Parasedimentitalea psychrophila: one gene and its partner. The protein of the gene in region 1 binds, or shares a complex with, the protein of each later gene. Links are inferred from orthologs where the notes say so. Each region holds a gene or a part of one and is shown on either strand. Other genes may lie near its edges.

Region 1 (5,469 bases):
GAGGATCTGCTGGTCACACTGGTCTACCCCTTTGTCGGCAAAGGCTGGCACATGACGCTGGGCATTCTGTTTGTGCTGGTTGTGGTGTTCTTGCCCGGTGGCCTGGTCGAAGGCGGCCAACGCATCGCCAACTGGGTACGTCGTAAAAAGGCGGGCAATAACAAGCCCACCAGCACAATCGAACCTGCGGAATAAGGAGACACAAGATGGGAATTCTTGAAGTCAAAGGCGTCAACAAGCGGTTCGGCGGGCTCCAGGCGCTGGGGGATGTGAACCTCAGCGTCAAGGAAAACTCGGTCCATGCCATCATCGGCCCCAACGGCGCCGGTAAATCCACCCTGCTGAACGTGCTGGTGGGCAAGCTGATCCCGGACACCGGATCGGTGATGTTCGATGGCAAATCAGTGTTGGGACGCGCCCCCTATGAGATCAACCAGATGGGCATCAGCCGAGTGTTCCAGACGCCGGAGATCTTTGGCGATCTGACGGTATTGGAAAACATGCTGATTCCCTGCTTTGCCAAGCGCGACGGGGCGTTTGAGATGAACGCCATCACCTCGGTGCTCGGCCAAAGGGATGTCATTGAGAAAGCCGAGCATATGCTGGAAGAGATGAACATGGCGGACAAGCGGCATATGCATGCCGCCGCCCTGTCCCGTGGTGACAAACGCCGGCTGGAGATTGGCATGTGCCTGTCGCAAGAGCCCCGGCTTTTGTTGCTGGATGAACCCACTGCCGGTATGGCGCGGGCTGACACCAACAACACCATCGACCTGTTGAAACAAATCAGTGACGAGCGCGACATCACCATCGCCATCATTGAACACGACATGCATGTGGTATTCTCGCTGGCCGACCGGATCACCGTTCTGGCCCAAGGCAGGCCGCTGGTCGAAGACGATCCGCAAAACATCCGAGGCAACCCTCTGGTGCGCGAAGCGTATCTCGGTGAGCAAGCCTAGGGAGCATCGTCATTCACCCCGAAAACTGGACACCGGTTTTTGAATTGGTTGAGTGAGAAAGGAAATAACTATGAACGTCAAACCCAATTTCTCCAAGAACGCCAATCAGGCGACCACCGCTCCGGCCTTTCTGTCGGTCTGGGACATGCATGCCTATTACGGCGAAAGCTATATCGTGCAGGGTATTTCCTTCAATGTGCACGAGGGCGAGATCCTCGCCCTGTTGGGCCGCAACGGCGCGGGCAAAACCTCAACCCTGCGCGCCATCGCCCGGATGGACGATCCTCAGTTGAACAAGGGCGAGATCTGGCTGGATCACCAGCCGCTGCACAACATGGCCGCCTATCAGGCCGCGGCCGTCGGTCTGGCGCTGGTCCCCGAGGATCGCCGCATCATTGCCGGGCTGACTGTCGAGGAAAACCTGCAACTGGCGCAGATCGCACCGCCAATCGGCTGGTCTCTTGACCGATTGTACCAGATGTTCCCGCGTCTGGGAGAACGCCGCAAGCAAGAGGGCGTCACCCTGTCGGGGGGCGAGCAGCAAATGCTGGCGATTGCCCGCGCCTTGGCCCGCGACATCAAGGTGCTGTTGCTGGATGAACCCTATGAAGGCCTGGCGCCAGTGATTGTCGATGAGATCGAAAAGACCCTCATTCACATCAAGGAACAGGGCATCACCACCATTATCGTTGAACAGAACGCAGTGCGGGCGCTGAAATTGGCTGACCGCGCCGTGATCCTCGACACCGGCGGCATCGTGTTTGACGGGCTGGCCTCCGAGGTACTGGAAAACGAGGAATTGCGAGCAGAGTATTTGGCGATTTAGAAAGTTCTCCTTGTCATAGGTCTCGTCAATACACCGCAATTTAAGGGCTGCCTCCGTCTGGAGGTGGCCCTTTCAATCTGCAAACATCAAAATGGACAGCGGCCAACAGTGGCTCTGCCTGCGTTGCAATTCGACGGGTTTGGCGCTGGTCCATTTAGACAGTAATCCTGCTCATTCTTATAGACGGCTTTAATTTTCTCGACAATCAGTCCACACATGCCGCCATGAGTGATATCGCCTTTGACCACGCCCCCATCGGGCTCGCCCAACTGGAACAGCGCATCATCCGGCGCTGCAATCTGCAATTCGCCGAGACCTTTGGCGACGACCCGGAGGCCTTTATTGGCATCGAGATCGCCGAGCTTTACCCCAGCCGCGAGGATTTTGACCGTATCGGCACCCGCTTGCAGCAAGATGATGTTCAGGCCGGCCGATATGATGATGAACGCATCATGCGGCGGCTGTCGGGGGATTTGTTCTGGTGCCGTGTGCGCGGCCGCTCGCTCACCCCTGAGCATCCGTTTCGCGCCGGAATCTGGTCTTTTGCGGATATTTCGGAAGACCGACCGGTGGTCTCTCTTACTCCGCGCGAACGGGATGTCGCGATCCTGACCTGTCATGGGCTGTCCGCCAAGGAAATCGGTGCCAAACTGAACCTGTCTTATCGCACCATCGAAACCCATCGGGCGCATCTGCTGAAGAAATTTGCCGCCCGCAAGCTGCCGGAACTGGTGGCCAAACTGACTGGTATGCCGCTGTAGATCGAGACCAATTGCAAAACGGAGCGCAAGGTCCCATGTTAGCATCTGGTTAGGGTGCTTTCATTGCGGGCAAGCTTGCCCTATAAGCGCGTAAAAATTCGGCCTATGCTGCAAGCAGGCCATAGGGAACCGGCTGAGGATCAAATGAAAAACAAATCTCACGAAGCAGACGTAGCCTTTATCAAGGCATTGGCCGAAATGCTGCGCGACAACGATCTGACCGAATTGCAGGTCAAACGGGATTACGGCGATGACGACAGCCTGAATGTGCGCGTCTCTCGCAAGATCACCGTCATGTCGGCCCCGGTTCAGGTTGCGGTGCCTGCCGCGGCTCCGGCCGCTGTTGCGGCTGCGGCCCCTGCAGCGGCCCCTGCGGCGGCGGCGCTGTCTGACGACCCTGCCAGCCACCCCGGCGCCGTGCCCTCTCCGATGGTCGGCACCGTCTACATCCAGGCAGAACCCGGCGCGCCAGCCTTTATTTCAGTCGGCTCCAAGGTCAGCGAAGGCGATACCCTGCTGATCATCGAAGCGATGAAGACGATGAACCACATTCCGGCCCCCAAGGGCGGCACGGTCAAGCGCATTCTGGTCGAAGACGGCGCCGCTGTGGAATTCGGAACACCTCTGGTCATCATAGAGTAAGGATCTGACATGTTTGACAAGATCCTGATTGCCAACCGCGGCGAAATCGCCCTCCGCGTGATCCGCGCGGCACGCGAAATGGGCATCGCCAGCGTTGCGGTGCACTCTACTGCCGACGCCGATGCCATGCATGTGCGGATGGCCGATGAATCGGTCTGTATCGGGCCGCCAGCCAGCATTAACAGCTACCTGTCGATCCCGGCCATCATCTCGGCCTGTGAAATCACCGGTGCGCAGGCGATCCACCCCGGCTATGGTTTCCTGTCGGAAAACGCCAATTTTGTGCAGATCGTCGAAGACCACGGCCTGACATTCATTGGCCCCACCGCGCAGCACATCCGCACCATGGGCGACAAGATCACCGCCAAGGACACTATGAAGGCGCTGGGTGTTCCCTGTGTTCCCGGCTCCGAAGGTGGCGTTCCAGACCTGGAAGCGGCGCAGAAAATTGGCGCTGAAATCGGCTATCCGGTTATCATCAAGGCCACAGCTGGTGGCGGCGGCAAGGGCATGAAAGTGGCCAAAACCGCTGCGGACATGGAAATGGCCTTTCGAACCGCACGCGCCGAGGGCAAGTCCAATTTTGGCAACGATGAAGTCTACATCGAGAAATACCTGACCACGCCGCGTCACATCGAAATTCAGGTGTTTGGCGATGGCAAGGGCAAGGCCGTACATCTGGGCGAGCGCGATTGCTCACTGCAGCGCCGCCACCAAAAGGTATTCGAGGAAGCCCCCGGCCCCAGCATCAGCGCAGAAGAACGCGCCAAAATCGGCAAGCTCTGCGCCGACGCGGTTGCCAATATCAACTATATCGGCGCCGGCACCATTGAGTTCCTCTATGAGAACGGCGAGTTCTTTTTCATCGAGATGAACACCCGCCTGCAGGTGGAACACCCGGTCACAGAGGCGATCTTTGGGGTTGATCTGGTGCGCGAACAGATTCGCGTCGCTGAAGGCCTGCCAATGTCGTTTGGTCAGGACGATCTGACGATCAATGGCCATGCCATCGAGGTGCGAATCAACGCCGAGAAACTGCCTAACTTTGCCCCCTGCCCCGGCAGAATCACCCAATACCACGCCCCCGGCGGATTGGGTGTGCGGATGGATTCAGCGCTGTATGACGGTTATTCAATCCCACCCTTTTACGACAGTCTGATCGGCAAACTGATCGTGCATGGCCGCGATCGCAACGAGGCAATTTCCCGCCTGAGCCGGGCTCTGGGCGAGCTGATTGTCGATGGGGTTGACACCACGGTGCCGCTGTTTGACGCCTTGCTGGCCGAGCCTGACATCCAGTCTGGCAATTACAACATTCACTGGCTGGAACGTTGGCTTGACGATAACCTTGCCAGTTAAAACCACCGTAGCGGTGCGTGCCAGCACGCACCCTACAACCACCATCAGGGTCCTGCGATGACAGGGCTGACAGCTGACTTACTGTTGTTGGCCTATGCATCCGGGGTCTTTCCCATGGCCGAGCATCAGGATGATCCGGAGGTTTTCTGGGTCGATCCCAAGCGGCGTGGAATTTTGCCCTTGCACGGATTTCGTATGTCGCGCTCTCTGGCCCGCCGACTGCGCCGCGGTGACTATCAGATCACCATAAATCAGGATTTCGCGGCCGTTCTGACCGCCTGCGCCGACCGCGCCGAGACCTGGATCAATGCCGACATCCATGCCCGCTATGTTGAGTTGCACCAGATGGGCAAAGCCCACTCCGTCGAGGTCTGGCAAGACGGAGAGCTGTCGGGCGGTGTCTATGGCGTCACCCTGGGCGGCGCGTTTTTTGGCGAAAGCATGTTTTCACGCCGCCGCGATGCCTCCAAAATTGCCCTGTGTTACCTGATAGATCGCCTGAATCAAGCTGGGTTCACCCTGTGTGACACCCAGTTTCTCACCGCGCATCTCGCCTCGCTGGGCGGGGTCGAGATCAGCCGGGCCGCCTATCAGCGGCTCCTGCGCGATGCGCTACTGCTAAAGGCCGACTTCACCGCCCCAGCGGTGCCGACGGCTCAGGAATTGCTGCAGCGAAGAACCCAGATATCATAACGGCTGTGATCCAGCGCACTCAGCGCCGGGCTGGAGGCAATCATCCAGCCCTCGAACTGCACCGCTCCGCTGTCCGGGTCACGAATAGTCAGGAACGCATAGGCATCGCCGGTGGGATTGTCCGCCGGGTAGCGACACTCTGACAGTGTCACCAACAGCCCGAACAGTTCGGCGCTGCCACCGCTCGGGATATTGGCATCCACGGTATGGCCGTTGACCTTGTCCA
Region 2 (2,906 bases), 3.3 Mb from region 1 along the record:
CAGCTCGGCCTCGGGTGCGGATTGCACCAACGGGCCGGTTTTCAGGCGCTGCATTCGGGCGGGCCAGACCGCGTTTGTCATCGCCGCTTCGCAGGCCGTATCATCGGCGCCGAGATGACGCAGGACAGCCAGAGCCGCGCCGGCGTTCTGGATCTGGTGCGCGCCCAGCAGCGCCGGTAACGGCAGGTCCAGCAAGCCGCGCTCATCCTGAAACACCAGGCGCCCGTGTTCCTGGGTGACGTGCCAATGCTGGCCCTGGGCGATCAGCGGCGCGCCAAGCCGGGCCGCGGTGGCCTCGATGACCTCCATCACCTCCGCAGGCTGAGGACCAACGACGCAGGGCACGCCGCGTTTGAGGATGCCTGCTTTCTCGGTGGCGATCTTGCTCAGAGTATCGCCGAGGAATTGTTCATGGTCGATCGAGATTGGTGTAATGACCGTCAGTTCCGGTGCTGCAATCACATTGGTGGCGTCCAACCGGCCGCCCAGGCCAACCTCAAGCAAGGTGTAATCCGCCGGGGTGCGGGCAAAGGCCAATAGGCCGGCCACGGTGGTGATCTCAAAATAGGTGATGGTTTCACCACCGTTCTTTTCATAACATTCGTCCAGAATCTCGGTCAGATGCGCCTCGGTTATCAACTCACCAGCCAGCCGGATCCGTTCGTGAAACCGGGCCAGATGCGGCGAGGTATAGGCATGGGCGGACTTCCCCATGCCCTCGATCCCGGCGCGGATCATCGCCTGTGTCGAGCCCTTACCGTTGGTGCCAGCCAGATGGATGACGGGTGGCAGCCTATCCTGCGGATTGTCCAGCGCCGCCAGCAGCCGCCAGACCCGGCCCAGCGTCAGGTCCATCAGTTTGGGGTGCAGCGCCATCATGCGGGTCAGGATGGTATCAGAGGAGGCTTGGGTCATTGGAGGCAAATCCCTGTGACAGGTCGCTTACGGAAAAACCGCCCACCGTTTCGGGCAGGCGGCAAAACAAGGCGGCTATGTGCGCATGAAAGTCTGAGTAACGCCGCTAAGGTGCGGCGGCTTCGGTTTTTGCGGCGTCCCGGGTGTCACTTCCGGCGTCCGGGGTTGCCTCGTCCAACTTGTCCGGGGCCGGCAGATCGCCAACGATCTGCGGCGACAGGCCCATCAGCATGCGGATAATTGTGATCAGCTCTTTGCGCAGATCGGTGCGCTTGGTGACCCGGTCCAGAATGCCGTGATCCAGCAGATATTCAGCCCGCTGGAACCCTTCGGGCAGTTTTTCACGGATGGTCTGTTCGATCACCCGGGCGCCGGCAAAGCCGATCAGCGCATTGGGTTCGGCGATATGGACATCCCCCAGCATTGCATAAGACGCGGTGACGCCGCCGGTGGTCGGGTGAGTGAGCACGACGATATAAGGCAAGCCCGCCTGTTTCAGCATCTGCACCGCAATGGTCGTCCGCGGCATTTGCATCAGACCCAGGATACCCTCTTGCATCCGGGCGCCGCCAGCGGCGGAAAACAGCACCAAGGGCCGCTTCAACTCAACCGCCCGCTCGGCTGCCGCAAGAATGGCGTTGCCGACATACATGCTCATCGAGCCGCCCATGAACGAAAAGTCCTGCGCCGCGGCAACAATTGGAGTGCGGCCCATTTCGCCTTCGGCGATCAGCATCGCTTCGCCTTCGCCAGTCTTTTTCTGTGCCGCCTTCAGCCGGTCCGGATATCGTTTCTGGTCGCGGAATTTCAGCGGGTCGGCGACCGGCATCGGCACCTCGATTTCGGTGAATATGCCACCGTCGAACAGCGCATCAAAGCGCGCCCGAGGGGTGATCGCCATGTGGTGATCACAGTTGGTGCAGACATTCAGATTGTCGCTCAACTCGCGGTGAAACAGCATGGTGCCGCACTCGGAGCATTTCTGCCACAGGTTCTCGGGGACTTCGCGGCGCGAGAAGATCGAATTGATCCGCGGCCGGACGTAGTTGGTAATCCAGTTCATAGCAGGCCTCTGCTGGGGCAGTTTGACCTCCCAGATAAGGCCACACGACGGCAATTGCAATCAGCGGCGTATCGCAAGGCGCGCCACCAGCCAGCCGATGACCATCAGGGCAAAGTCCACCGCCAGCCAGGGCCGCAATGCCGCGGCGTCCGACATCTCATATGGCAGCAGATAAAGCGCCAGACTGTTGAGACTGCTGGGCGAGGCAAAAAGCAATAATGCGGTGAAGTTATTGAAGAAATGCACCGCGACTGCCGGGCCTATGGTGCCGGCACGGGCGGTGAGGTCAGCCATCAGAATGCCAAACACCCCCGCCCAAATGGCAATCAGAACCGCATTTTCCCCGGCTTCGGCAGGCAAATAATGGCCCAGAGCAAACAGCAGTGACGGCACGACCAGCCAGATCAGCGGCTGACGGTAACGCGCCGCCAGCCCTTGCTGAAGATAGCCGCGAAACAGGATTTCCTCGGCTCCGGTCTGCACCAACAGCGCCGCGGCGGACAGCGGCAACAGGGCCAGCCAGGTCAGCACCGGCAGATTGGCAACCATCGGCGCCCCCATCTGGTACGGCGGCAACAGCAGCAGCGCCCCGGCCAGCGCCATGAGATACAGGCTGACCTGTGCGAATTGCCGGGCCATCGCCCGAGGTGAGCCGGTGATACTGAATAAGGAACGTCTCTGCATGAGCCAGGCCGCCACAGTGACGCCAACGATGACAAAGCCAAATCCCCCCAGCAGCGCCAGCATGGCAGGCGGATTCGATCCGTCCTGCAACCCAGCCAGCCAGGGGCCGGGAAACAGGCTGGCCAAAAGGCTATAGGCCAATGAGTACAGCAGAAACCCAACCCCGATGATCACCAGCAGCCCAAGGATCAGCCGCCACAGCTGAGCCCGGTTGCGGGCGCCGGACACCAGCGCCTCTTGGGCG

The links.
Region 2: the proteins of accB (region 1) and accD are in contact, whole or in part, in a solved structure (PDB 8UXZ), measured with the Escherichia coli proteins. The link is inferred for Parasedimentitalea psychrophila from one-to-one orthologs.

What each region holds. Positions count from the first base shown.
Region 1 is NZ_CP127247.1:4,727,596-4,733,064, forward strand. What follows is about bases 1,592-4,442. They hold accB (acetyl-CoA carboxylase biotin carboxyl carrier protein), read left to right. Parts: upstream 1,592-2,693; coding sequence 2,694-3,191; downstream 3,192-4,442. Other genes in these bases: QPJ95_RS22885 (ABC transporter ATP-binding protein), read left to right, coding at 1,592-1,788; QPJ95_RS22890 (PAS and helix-turn-helix domain-containing protein), read left to right, coding at 2,013-2,549; accC (acetyl-CoA carboxylase biotin carboxylase subunit), read left to right, coding at 3,201-4,442. Also shown: QPJ95_RS22875 (branched-chain amino acid ABC transporter permease), read left to right, coding at 1-195; QPJ95_RS22880 (ABC transporter ATP-binding protein), read left to right, coding at 207-962; more of QPJ95_RS22885, read left to right, coding at 1,033-1,591; more of accC, read left to right, coding at 4,443-4,550; aat (leucyl/phenylalanyl-tRNA--protein transferase), read left to right, coding at 4,608-5,243; QPJ95_RS22910 (DUF2155 domain-containing protein), read right to left, coding at 5,207-5,469. UniProt on the Escherichia coli protein: This protein is a component of the acetyl coenzyme A carboxylase complex; first, biotin carboxylase catalyzes the carboxylation of the carrier protein and then the transcarboxylase transfers the carboxyl group to form malonyl-CoA.
Region 2 is NZ_CP127247.1:1,417,210-1,420,115, forward strand. It holds accD (acetyl-CoA carboxylase, carboxyltransferase subunit beta), read right to left. Parts: upstream 1,979-2,906; coding sequence 1,022-1,978; downstream 1-1,021. Other genes in the region: QPJ95_RS06860 (bifunctional folylpolyglutamate synthase/dihydrofolate synthase), read right to left, coding at 1-915; QPJ95_RS06870 (CPBP family intramembrane glutamic endopeptidase), read right to left, coding at 2,039-2,906.